Regions from separate parts of the Agromyces intestinalis genome, predicted to be linked through region 1. Evidence: predicted binding sites of a transcription regulator. Region 1 holds the regulator's gene; each other region holds the start of a gene.
The links. The regulator LexA, encoded in region 1, represses DNA repair genes until DNA is damaged. The targets are predictions, from matches to a motif close to TCGAACANNTGTTCGA.
Positions count from the first base shown of each region.

Region 2: a site for LexA is predicted at 2,042-2,057, ahead of uvrA (excinuclease ABC subunit UvrA). Genes of this name have one in related genera too.
Region 3: a site for LexA is predicted at 2,373-2,388, ahead of FLP10_RS04040 (Rv2578c family radical SAM protein). Genes of this name have one in related genera too.

Region 1 is NZ_CP043505.1:374,857-379,010, reverse strand. It holds gene metE (5-methyltetrahydropteroyltriglutamate--homocysteine S-methyltransferase) at 1-778, shown strand, start outside; gene FLP10_RS01805 (alpha/beta fold hydrolase) at 880-1,647, shown strand; gene lexA (transcriptional repressor LexA) at 1,644-2,333, opposite strand; gene FLP10_RS01795 (LysM peptidoglycan-binding domain-containing protein) at 2,592-3,029, shown strand; gene FLP10_RS01790 (histidinol-phosphate transaminase) at 3,094-4,154, shown strand, end outside.
Region 2 is NZ_CP043505.1:3,707,867-3,712,020, reverse strand. It holds gene uvrA (excinuclease ABC subunit UvrA) at 1-1,987, opposite strand, end outside; gene uvrB (excinuclease ABC subunit UvrB) at 2,098-4,154, opposite strand, start outside.
Region 3 is NZ_CP043505.1:867,590-871,743, reverse strand. It holds gene FLP10_RS04050 (4a-hydroxytetrahydrobiopterin dehydratase) at 1-177, shown strand, start outside; gene FLP10_RS04045 (ABC-F family ATP-binding cassette domain-containing protein) at 448-2,208, shown strand; gene FLP10_RS04040 (Rv2578c family radical SAM protein) at 2,397-3,509, shown strand; gene FLP10_RS04035 (sensor histidine kinase) at 3,644-4,154, shown strand, end outside.

The sequences.
Region 1 (4,154 bases):
CGACGGGTTCGCCGTCACCGAGCACGGGTGGGTGCAGTCGTACGGGTCGCGGTGCACGCGGCCGTCGATCCTGTGGGGCGACGTGTCGCGGCCCGCGCCGATGACGGTCGAGTGGTCGGCGTACGCGCAGTCGCTCACCGAGAAGCCGGTGAAAGGCATGCTCACGGGCCCCGTCACGATCCTCGCGTGGTCGTTCGTACGCGACGACCAGCCGCTCGGCGATACTGCGACGCAGGTCGCACTGGCTCTGCGCGACGAGGTCGCCGATCTCGAGCGCGCGGGCATCCGGGTCATCCAGGTCGACGAACCCGCGCTTCGCGAACTGCTGCCGCTGCGCCGGGCCGACCAGCCCGCCTACCTCGACTGGTCGGTGGGAGCGTTCCGGCTCGCCACGGGCGGGGCGGCCCCCGACACGCAGGTGCACACCCACCTCTGCTACTCCGAGTTCGGTGCGATCATCGACGCGATCCGCGGGCTCGATGCGGATGTCACGAGCATCGAAGCCGCACGCAGCCGGATGGAGGTCGTCGACGACCTCGCCTCGAGCGGGTTCGACCACGGCATCGGTCCGGGGGTCTACGACATCCATTCGCCGCGGGTGCCGAGCGCGGAGGAGGTGCGATCGCTCCTCGAGCGCGCCGTCGCCGAGATCCCGGCGACTCGGCTCTGGGTGAACCCCGACTGCGGCCTGAAGACCCGAGGTTACGACGAGACGGTCGCCTCGCTGCGTCACGTCGTCGAAGCGGCACGGGAGGTGCGCGCCGCGTTGGCGGGCTGAGCCCGCCCGTTCGCGCGGGCGGCGCGGCTGAGCGGATGACTCGAAGCATCCGCTCAGCCGCGGCCGGGCCGACGCACAGCCGGCGGCCGTACGCTCTGGGCATGCAGCTCGCAGTGCAGGAGTCGGGGGCGGGGCCCCGGACCGCGATCCTCGTCCACGGCATCATGTCCGACTCGCGCGCCTGGCACCGGGTGACCGCCGAACTCGAGCAGCACGGCTTCCGGGTGATCGCCGTCGACCTCGCCGGTCACGGCCGCAGCCCGCGCTCTCGCAGCTACTCGCCGTCGTCGTGGGCCGACGACGTCATCGAGACCCTCGAACCGATGCTCGACGGTGCGCCTGACGTGGTCATGGGGCACTCGCTCGGCGCCCTCGTCGCGAGCCTCGTCGCCGATCGGCTCGCTCCCCGCGCCGCGATCTACGTCGACCCCGCGTTCGCGTTCCCCCGCGGCATCCGGGGCATGCTCTTCAAGGCCTTCTTCGCGGTCGCGCCGCGCCCGCGACGATCGGCCCTCGTGAAAATGAACCCCCGCTGGGACCCGGCCGACGTCGAGATCGAGCTGGCGACGCTGCGCGACTGGGACAAGCGCACCATTCTCGGCTTCGCCGACACCCGCCCGCTCATGCCGCCCGCCCGCCTCGTCGCGCCGAGCCTCGTCGTGCTCGCCGAGAAGAGCCTGCTCATCACGGATGCGGCGGCCGCCTCGCTGCGCCTGCTCGGCATGACGGTGCAGACCCTGCCCGGCACCGGGCATACCGTGTTCCGCGACGACCACCCGGGGTTCATGCGAACCGTGACCGATTGGCTGGGCTCGCTCGCGCCGACGGTCGCGCCGGTGCCGGTGCCGGTGCCGGTGTCGATTCGCTAGACCGCGCGCATCACCGCGACGACCTTGCCGAGCACCTCGGCGTGGTCGCCGAGAATCGGCTCGAAGGCGGTGTTGCGGGGCAGCAGCCACGTGTGGCCGTCGCGCTGGCGCAGCACCTTCACGGTCGCCTCGCCGTCGAGCATCGCCGCGACGATCTCGCCGTTCTCGGCGGTGGGCTGCGAGCGCACGACGACCCAGTCGCCGTCGCAGATCGCGGCGTCGATCATCGATTCGCCGACGACCTTCAGGATGAACAGCTCGCCCTTGCCGACGAGCTGGCGGGGGAGCGGGAAGACCTCTTCGATCTGCTGCTCGGCCGTGATCGGCACGCCCGCCGCGATGCGACCGACGAGCGGCACCATCGCGGCGTCGCCCACCGGGGCCGCCGAGCCCGACTCGGCGGTGCGCTCCTCGGAGCCGGGCAGCTCGATGAGCACCTCGAGCGCACGCGGCCGATTCGGGTCGCGTCGGAGGTAACCGGCGAGTTCGAGCTGGTTGAGCTGGTGCGTGACGCTCGAGAGCGACGAGAGCCCGACGGCGTCGCCGATCTCGCGCATGCTCGGCGGGTACCCGCGTGAGGCCACCGACGACTGGATCACCTCGAGGATCGAGACCTGCTTCGGGCTGAGGTTGCGCCGGCGGCGCACCCGCCCGGTGTCGCGCTGGCCCTCGGTCTGGTTGGTCACGGGATCCGCCCCTCGTTGCGGCCGCACCGGGCCGATGTCGGTGGTAGGTGATCGACTCGTGTCGACATTCGAAACTGTATCCGGGCGGTGAGCATGCGGCAAACATCTGTTCGAGCGTGTCGCGAACGCGCGCGCGAAGAATCCCGGGCGCCGGGTGGTTGCGCTTCAGTTCATTCGAAGATACATTCGGAACAGAGTTTCGTGTCGGGCGCTCCCGGCCGAGCGCCCGACACGACTCGCCACGCAATCGGAGGGGTCATGAGCTCGTTCGCCGCAACCGGATCCATCGGCGGGTACGCACCACCGCCGCCCGCCGTGCTCTCGTCGGCCACGTCGTCGCAGGCCGGGGCATCACCGGTCTCCGGCCCGGGCACGCCGCTCGCGCCGCGCACGCGGCTGCGCCTCACCCGCCGTGGGCGAGTGGTGCTGACGGCTGTCGCCGGCGTCCCCATCGCACTGTTCACGGCGATGGCCGTGCTCGGTGCCGGTGCCGCGGCGGCCGACACCGACCCCGTCCGCGGCGCGACGTCGTTCCGCACCGTGACGGTCGCGACCGGCGACACGCTCTGGGAGCTCGCCGAATCGATCGCCCCCGGCGAAGACCCGCGCGAGATCATCGACGAGATCGTGCGCCTCAACGGGCTGCGCGACGCGATCCAGCCCGGTCAGCAACTCGCGCTCCCCGTCTTCGAGTGACCTCGCGCGTCGACGGCGTCGCACTCGGCGGGCTCGCGTTCGACGGCGCGGCTAGCATGTTCGGGTGACGAGCCTCGACGACCTCCCCATCCGAGACGACCTCCGCGGCAAGTCGCCCTACGGGGCTCCGCAGGAGGTCGTCCCCGTCGCCCTCAACGTCAACGAGAACACCCATCCGATCCCCGAGGCAGTCGCCCACGACATCGTCGCTCGAATCGCCGCCGCCGTGATCGGGCTGAATCGATACCCCGACCGCGAGTTCACCGAACTGCGCGACGCGCTCGCCGCCTACCTGGGGCACGGGCTCGTCCGTGAGCAGCTCTGGGCGGCGAACGGCTCGAACGAGGTGCTGCAGCACCTGCTGCAGGCGTTCGGCGGGCCGGGCCGCACGGCCCTCGGCTTCGCGCCGACGTACTCGATGTACTCGTTGCTCGCGTCGGGCACCGGCACCGCATGGATCGCCGCCCCTCGCGACGAGGAGTTCGAGCTCTCGCCCGACACGGCGGTGCGTGCCATCCGCGAGCACGACCCCGACCTGGTGCTGCTCTGCGCGCCGAACAACCCCACCGGCACGCCGCTGTCGCTCGAGACGATCCGTGCGGTCGCGGACGCGGCGCACGGCATCGTGATCGTCGACGAGGCGTACCACGAGTTCGCCGACCCCGGCACGCCGAGCGCGCTCGAACTGCTGCCCGACCACCCGCGCCTGGTCGTCTCGCGCACGATGAGCAAGGCGTTCGCGTTCGCGGGCGCGCGGGTCGGCTACCTCGCCGCCGATCCGGCGGTCGTCGACGCGCTGCGGCTCGTACGGCTGCCGTACCACCTGTCGGCGCTGACTCAGGCGGCCGCGCTGGGGGCACTCGCGCACAGCGACCTCATGCTCGGGATGGTCGACGAAATCCGCGGCCAGCGTGAGCGCATCTCGGCCGAGCTCTCCCGGCTCGGCTTCCACCCGTACCGCAGCGGCTCGAACTTCGTGCTCTTCGGTGGCGTCGACGACCCGCACGCCGTGTTCGAGGCGCTGCTGGCCCGAGGCATCCTGATCCGCGAGATCGGCCTGCCCAACACCCTCCGCGTCACGGCCGGCACCGAGATCGAGACGACCGCGTTCCTCGAGGCGATCGC
Region 2 (4,154 bases), 470 kb from region 1:
CAAGGGAGGACTTGCCCGACCCGCTGACACCCGTGACCGCGGTGAAGGTGCCGAGCGGGAACTGCACGTCGACCTTCTTGAGGTTGTTCGCCTCGGCACCCTCGACCGTGATGTGCCGTTCGGGGTCGATCGGTCGCCGGTGCGAGGGCGTGGCGATCTCGCGGCGGCCGGCGAGGTAGTCGCCGGTGAGCGACTCGGTGTTCTTCAACAGGTCGGCGTAGCTGCCCGAGTGCACCACCGTGCCGCCGTTGACACCCGCTCCGGGGCCGATGTCGACGATCCAGTCGGCGGTGCGGATGGTGTCTTCGTCGTGCTCGACGACGATGAGCGTGTTGCCGAGGTCGCGCAGCGCGACGAGGGTGTCGATGAGCCTGCGGTTGTCGCGCTGGTGCAGGCCGATGCTCGGCTCGTCGAGCACGTACAGCACGCCCGTGAGCCCCGACCCGATCTGCGTGGCGAGGCGGATGCGCTGGGCCTCGCCGCCCGAGAGGGTGCCGGCCGCACGCGCCAGGTCGAGGTACGCGAGCCCGACGCGGATCAGGAAGTCGAGCCGCAGCTTGATCTCGCGCAGCACCTGCGCGGCGATCGCCTGCTCGCGGTCGGTGAGGTGCAGACGATCCATGAAGGCGCGCGCGTCGGTGAGGCTCATGAGGCAGACGTCGGCGATGCTCGCGTCGTGCACGAGCACCGAGAGCACTTCGGGCTTCAGGCGTTTGCCGTCGCAGACCGGGCACGGGATCTCGCGCAGGTACTCGGCCCAGCGTGCACGCTGCACGTCGGTTTCGGCCTGCGCGTACTGTCGCTCGATATAGGGCGCGACGCCCTCGAACCCCGAGGTATAGCTCATCTCGCGGCCGAATCGATTGCGCCAGCGCACCTTGACCTCGAAGTTGTCGCCGTGCAGCACGGCCTGTCGCACCGACGGGTCGAGTGATTCCCACGGCGTCTCGAGTGAGAAGCCGAGGTCGCGCGCGAGCCCGTCGAGCAGCTTCTCGTAGTAGTTGTAGAGGCTCTTGCCCTGCGAGGTCCACGGGAGGATGACGCCCTCGCCGATGCTGAGCGCGGGGTCGCCCAGCAGCAGGTCGTCGTCGACCGACATGCGGGTGCCGAGCCCCGAGCACTCGGGGCACGCGCCGAACGGCGCGTTGAACGAGAACGTGCGCGGTTCGATCTCGGTCAGCGCGATCGGGTGCTGGTTGGGGCACGAGAGCTTCTCTGAGAACGTCTGCCACGCGTCGGGGCCGTCGGCGTCGACGTAGTTGATCTGCACGATGCCGTCGGTGAGCCGCAGCGCGGTCTCGAGCGAGTCGGTGAGGCGGCCGAGCAGATCGTCGGATGCCACGAGCCGGTCGATCACGACCGAGATGTCGTGCTTCACCTGCTTCTTCAGCGTCGGCGGCTCGTCGAGGCGGATGAGGTCGCCGTCGACCACGGCGCGTGTGTAGCCCTGCGCAGCGAGGTCGCGGAACAGGTCGACGAACTCGCCCTTCTTCTTCGAGACGACCGGCGCGAGCACCTGGAACCGGGTGCCCGTCTCGAGTTCCATCAGCCGGTCGGCGATCTGTTGCACCGTCTGGCGCTGGATGCGCTCACCGCAGACGGGGCAGTGCGGCACGCCGATGCGCGCCCAGAGCAGGCGCATGTAGTCGTAGATCTCGGTGATGGTGCCGACCGTCGAGCGCGGGTTGCGGTTGGTCGACTTCTGGTCGATCGACACCGCCGGGCTCAGCCCCTCGATGAAGTCGACGTCGGGGCGGTCGACCTGCCCGAGGAACTGGCGTGCGTACGCCGACAGCGATTCGACGTAGCGGCGCTGCCCCTCGGCGAAGATCGTGTCGAACGCGAGCGACGACTTGCCCGAGCCCGAGAGGCCGGTGAACACCACCATCGCGTCGCGCGGAATCTCGACGTCGACGTTGTGCAGGTTGTGCACGCGGGCACCGCGAACGCTCAGACGCGAATGAGGGTCGAGACGAGAAATTGGCACCATACGAGTCTACGAACCCCTTCCGACATCCGGCTGAGAGCGCTCGCGCGTCACCCGAACATCCGTTCGAGTACCTCGCCGACTCGGGGTCGGCTCCCTCGCCGGCCGCATCACCCGAGGTGCCCGGCCTTCTCCATCTGCCGAAGCTCGCGCTTGAGCTCGGAGACCTCGTCGCGCAGGCGCGCAGCGAGCTCGAACTTCAACTCCCCCGCCGCGACGAGCATCTGATCGTTGAGATCGCGGATGAGATCTTCGAGGTCGTTCGCGCCCTCGGCGGCGATGCCCTCGCGACGAAGGTTCGGCACGGGCGACTTGGCCTTCGCGTCACGGCCCGCGAGCAGCTTTGCGGTGTCTGCCTCTTCACGTGCGAGCACCTCGGTGATATCGGCGATGCGCTTGCGCAGCGGCTGCGGGTCGATACCGTTGACCCGGTTGTACTCGACCTGCTTCTCGCGGCGGCGATTGGTCTCTTCGATCGCGTTGTGCATCGAGTCGGTCATCACGTCGGCGTACATGTGCACCTGGCCCGACACATTGCGTGCCGCACGCCCGATTGTCTGGATGAGCGACGTCGACGACCGCAGGAAGCCCTCTTTGTCGGCGTCGAGGATCGCCACCAGCGAGACCTCGGGGAGGTCGAGCCCCTCGCGGAGCAGGTTGATGCCGACCAGCACGTCGTAGACGCCGGCGCGCAGTTCGGTGAGCAGTTCGACCCGGCGCAGCGTGTCGACGTCGGAGTGGAGGTACCGGACCCGAACGCCCGCCTCGGAGAGGAAGTCGGTGAGTTCTTCGGCCATCTTCTTCGTCAGCGTCGTGACGAGCACGCGCTCATCGCGGTCGGACCGCACCCGGATCTCTTCGAGCAGATCGTCGATCTGCCCCTTCGACGGCTTCACCACGATCTCGGGGTCGATGAGCCCGGTCGGGCGGATGATCTGCTCGACCACGCCGTCGGCGACGCCCATCTCGTACCGGCCGGGCGTGGCCGAGAGGTACACGGTCTGCCCGACGCGGGCCTTGAACTCGTCCCACCGGAGCGGTCGGTTGTCGAGCGCGCTCGGCAGGCGGAACCCGTGCTCGACGAGGGTGCGCTTGCGCGACGAGTCGCCCTCGTACATCGACCCGATCTGCGGCACGGTGACGTGCGACTCGTCGATGACCACGAGGAAGTCGTCGGGGAAGTAGTCGAGCAGGCAGTGCGGGGGCTCGCCCGCCATGCGGCCGTCGATGTGCCGGGAGTAGTTCTCGATGCCCGAGCAGAAGCCGATCTGCTCCATCATCTCGAGGTCGAACGTGGTGCGCATGCGCAGGCGCTGCGCCTCGAGCAGCTTGCCCTCGCGCTCGAGCTCCTGCAGACGTTCGTCGAGTTCGTCGCGAATGGTGCCGATCGCCCGCTGCATGACGTCGGTGGACGCGACGTAGTGCGACCCCGGGAACACCGGCACGGCGTCGAGCCGCTCGAGCACCTGCCCGGTCAGCGGGTGCAGGCTGTAGAGCGCCTCGATCTCGTCGCCGAACATCTCGATGCGGATGGCTCGCTCTTCGTAGACCGGGATGATCTCGATGGTGTCGCCGCGCACCCGGAAGTTGCCGCGCGAGAAGTCGACGTCGTTGCGCTGGTATTGCATCGACACGAACTTGCGGATGAGCCAGTCGCGATCGACCCGCTGCCCGACCTGCAGCGGCATCATCGCATTCAGGTACTCTTCGGGCGTGCCGAGGCCGTAGATGCACGACACCGTCGAAACCACCACGACGTCGCGCCGGCTGAGGAGCGAGTTCGTGGTCGAGTGGCGCAACCGCTCGACCTCGGCGTTGATCGACGAATCCTTCTCGATGAAGGTATCGGTCTGCGGCACGTACGCCTCGGGCTGGTAGTAGTCGTAGTAGGACACGAAGTACTCGACCGCGTTGTTCGGCATCAGCTCGCGGAACTCGTTCGCCAGCTGCGCGGCAAGCGTCTTGTTGTGCGCGAGCACGAGCGTCGGACGCTGCACCTGCTCGATGAGCCAAGCGGTCGTCGCCGACTTGCCCGTGCCCGTCGCGCCGAGCAGCACCACGTCGGTCTCGCCGGCGTTGATGCGCGACGCGAGGTCGGCGATCGCCGTAGGCTGATCGCCGCTGGGCCGGTACTCGCTGACGACCTCGAACGGGCGAACAGAACGAG
Region 3 (4,154 bases), 490 kb from region 1:
TTCCACCTCGAGGTCTACGTCGCGCCCGAGGCCGCCGAGCAACGGATCGCCGCCGCCCTCGCAGCTGGCGGCGTCGTCGTGGACGACCGCGATGCGCCGGGGCTCACCGTCATCGCCGACCAGGACGGCAACGAGGGAGTCGTCTGCGTCGACGTGTCCGCGGTTGCGAAGGACTGACCCGAGCAGCGGCCGGGGTATTCTCCCAGCCGACACACTGGTGCGAGCGGATGCCGCGTGCTACCGTCGTACCCGCTATGAAGTGAGCACATCCCATCGTCCCGCGCCTGAGGCGCCGTTGACCCCGGGTGTGCTCTTCCACTGATCGCGACAGTCTCGCGTGCACCCGATTCGTCGACGGCGAATGCCCGGCGGGATCCACCCTTCCGCTCCCGGGCCGTCGCGCGCGCCGTGACGGCCCGGGAGCCAGCTCGCGAAACGGGGCATCCCATGGCTGTACGTCTTTCCCATTCCGATCATCTGCGCGCCGACGGCCTGTCCGTCGCCTACGGCGACCGGCGCGTGTTCTCCGACCTCGACCTCACCGTCTCGCCCGGGCAGCGCCTGGGCCTCATCGGCGAGAACGGGGTCGGCAAGTCGACCCTGCTGGCCCTGCTGGCCGGTACCTCGGTCGACCAGGCCGTCGTCGACGGCCGTCTGGCGCGACCCGAGCGCACCGGGCTGCTGCTGCAGGAGCCGCCCTACCGGCCGAGCGACCGCATCGGGGACGTGCTCGAGCGGGCGCTCGCCGAGGTGCGGGCGATCGAGCATGAACTCGATGCGGCAGCGGCGGCACTCGGCGACCCGACGAATGCCGACGGCGCCGCGGGCGCTGCGGCATCCGCTCGCTACCAGGCCGCGCTCGACGCGGCCGAGCGCGCCGAGGTCTGGTCGGCGCCCGCGCGCCGCGACGAACTGCTCGAAGGGCTCGGCATCTCGGGCATCGACCCCGACCGCACGGTCGGCGAGGTGTCGGGTGGCCAGCGCAGCCGGTTCGCGTTGGCGGCGCTGCTGCTGGCGGCACCCGACGCGCTGCTGCTCGACGAGCCGACGAACCACCTCGACGACGCGACCGCCGCGTTCCTCGAGACCCGGCTGCGCGCCTGGCGCGGACCGGTGGTGTTCGCGAGCCACGACCGCGAGTTCCTCGACCGGGTCGCGACGGGCCTGGTCGACCTCGACCCGGGTCGGGCGGGTGCGCTCGCGCTCGCGCGATCGGGCTCGGGCGAGGGGCCGGGCGGCCTGTCGCCGTCCGACGGTCTCGCGTCCGCGGGCGGCCAGGTGTTCGGCGGGAGCTTCTCGGAGTTCCTCCGGGTGAAGGCCGACGAGCGCGACCGCTGGCAGCGGCAGTACGAGGCAGAGCAAGACGAGCTCGTGCGGCTGCGGGCGTCGGTCGCCGAGACTGCGCGCGAGGTGTCGCACGGTCGTGGCCCGACCGACAACGACAAGTTCATCGCCAAGTTCAAGCACTCGCGCACCGACCAGGCGGTGTCGCGCCGGGTGCGCAACGCCGAGGTGCGGCTCGCGACGCTCGAGCGCGAGCAGGTGCGCAAGCCGCCGGCGCCCCTCGAGTTCGCGGGCATCCCGTCGGGTGCGCACGCGCTCGGCGAGGCATCCGGTCTGCTCGCCCAAGTGACGGATGCCTCGGTGGGCGACCGGCTCGCGATCGGCACGCTGGCGATCGCTCCTGAGACGCGACTGCTCGTGACGGGCGCGAACGGAGCCGGCAAGTCGACGCTGCTCGGCCTGCTCGCCGGGCGCGTCGCGCCCGATCGGGGCACGGTCGCGCTGCGCAAGGGACTGCGGGTCGGCCTGCTCGAGCAGGATGTGCGGTTCGCCGATCCGGATGCCTCGCCGCGCGCGCTGTACGCGCGCACAGTGGGGGAGCGGCGTGCCGAACAGGTGCCGCTCTCGGGGCTCGGGCTGCTCGCGCCGCGCGACCTCGACCGGCCGGTCGGAGTGCTGTCGACCGGGCAGCAGCGCCGGATCGCGCTGGCGCTCGTGATCGCGCGTCCGCCGCACGTGTTCCTGCTCGACGAGCCGACGAATCACCTGTCGCTCGGGCTCGCGACCGAGCTCGAGGAGGCGCTGGGCGGCTACCCCGGTGCGGTCGTGATCGCGAGCCACGACCGGTGGCTGCGCCGGCGCTGGCGGGGCGAGGAGCTGCGGCTCGACGCGGGCCGCGTGGCGGGCGCGTCGGTCGCCGCGTGACCGACCGCCGTCGTCCCCTCGCCGAGGGTTTCCGTTCGCGCCGAGTGTTTCCCATCCAGCGGAAACACTCGGCAGCGGCGGAAACACTCGGCGGGCGGGCGTGCCGGGCGTGCCGGGCGCGTCGGGCGCGGCGGGCGCGCCGGGCGTGCCGGGTTGCGGGGAGTTCGAACATGTGTTCGAATGTCGGAATGCGGTGGAGCGGGCAAGAGCTGGGCGTCGAGCAGGTCGACACGCTGCCCGGGCTGGCGCGGCTCAACAACCTGGTGCGCTCGGTGCAGACGCCCGAGTTCGCCGGCATGACGTTCCACGAGGTGCTGGCGAAGTCGGCGCTCAACCGCGTGCCGGGCCAGTCGTACGTGCCCTTCGGCTGGACGATCAACCCCTACCGGGGCTGCAGCCATGCATGCGCCTACTGCTTCGCTCGGCCCACGCATCAGTACCTCGACCTCGACGCGGGCGAAGACTTCGACCGGCAGATCGTGGTGAAGGTGAATGCGGCCGATGTGCTGCGTACCGAGCTCGCCCGGCCGTCGTGGAAGCACGAGCCGGTCGCGCTGGGCACGAACACCGACCCGTACCAGCGGGCCGAGGGCCGGTACCGGCTCATGCCGGGCATCATCGATGCACTCGCGTCGAGCGGCACGCCGTTCAGCATCCTCACCAAGGGCACGCTGCTGCGGCGCGACCTGTCGCTGCTGGCGGATGCCTCGCAGCAGGTGCCGATCGACCTCGCGATGTCGATCGCGGTGTACGACGACGACCTGCAGCAGTCGGTCGAGCCCGGCACGCCGTCGACGAACGCACGCCTGCAAACCGTCACCGCAGCGCGCGACGCGGGATTCGACTGCACGGTGTTCCTGATGCCGATCCTGCCGTACCTCACCGATACCCGGGCGCATCTCGACGATGCGCTGCGGCGGGCGAAGGCGGCCGGTGCGACCGGCGTGATGCACTCGGCGCTGCACCTGCGGGGTGCGGTGAAGCCCTGGTTCATGCAGTGGCTCGAGCGTGAGCACCCCGAGCTGGTGCCGAAGTACCGGGCCATGTATCCGGGTGCGGCGGCGTATGCGCCGAAGGCGTACCGCGACTGGCTCGCCGAGCGCATCCGGCCGCTCATCCGGGCGCACGGGCTCGTCCGCGTGCGCGAAGATCCCGCCACCGGCGGGGTGCGGTCGACGGCGACGGCGTTGCGCTCACCGCCGCCGCGAACGGCTGCGCAGGCCGCCGCGCGCGTCGCCGAGGCATCCGCTGCCGCGGCCGTGGGACCGGCCGCGCACGACGCCGCACCAACCCTCTTCTGACCGGAGTCTCCGTATTCGGCCGCTCGATGGGATAATCCGGACAGGCCGGTCCACCGGCCGAACGCATCGACGCGTCGGACCCGAACGGAGGCGGCATGGCGTTGGGGTTGCCCGATCACCTCGCCCGGGGAGTCATGAGCCGTGCCTTCGCGCGTGCCGGGCACGCGGCGGCGCTCGTCTGCGTCGCGGTCGCCGGAGTGGTCGGGCTCGTCGTCGCGATCGGCGGCGAACCGCGTGGCCTCATCGCGTTCGGGATCGCCCTCGCGTTCGCCGGGCTGATCGGATTGATCGACCTGCGCCCCACGATCGCGAGCACGCTCGTCTACCTCGCGGGCGGCACCGTGATCGTGTTCGCTGGGGCGATGCTGGTGATGAGCCGCAGCGACCTGTTCGTCGATTCGAACAACGTGCTGCTCTCGCTGCCGCGCACGGCGTTGATCCTCGTCGGCGGCGCCGGCATCGGCACCGGCATCGCAGTGGTGTGGGCGTCGCTCGGCTGGGCGCTCGGCGAAGCCGCGGTGTTCGTGGCGTGCACGATCGTGGGCGGCGTATGGGTGGTCAACGTGCCATCGCTGCTGGTGCTGGTGCTGTTCGTGGCGGTGCGCTCGTTCGACGGCGTGGCCCGCCGCAGCCAACGGCAGCGGG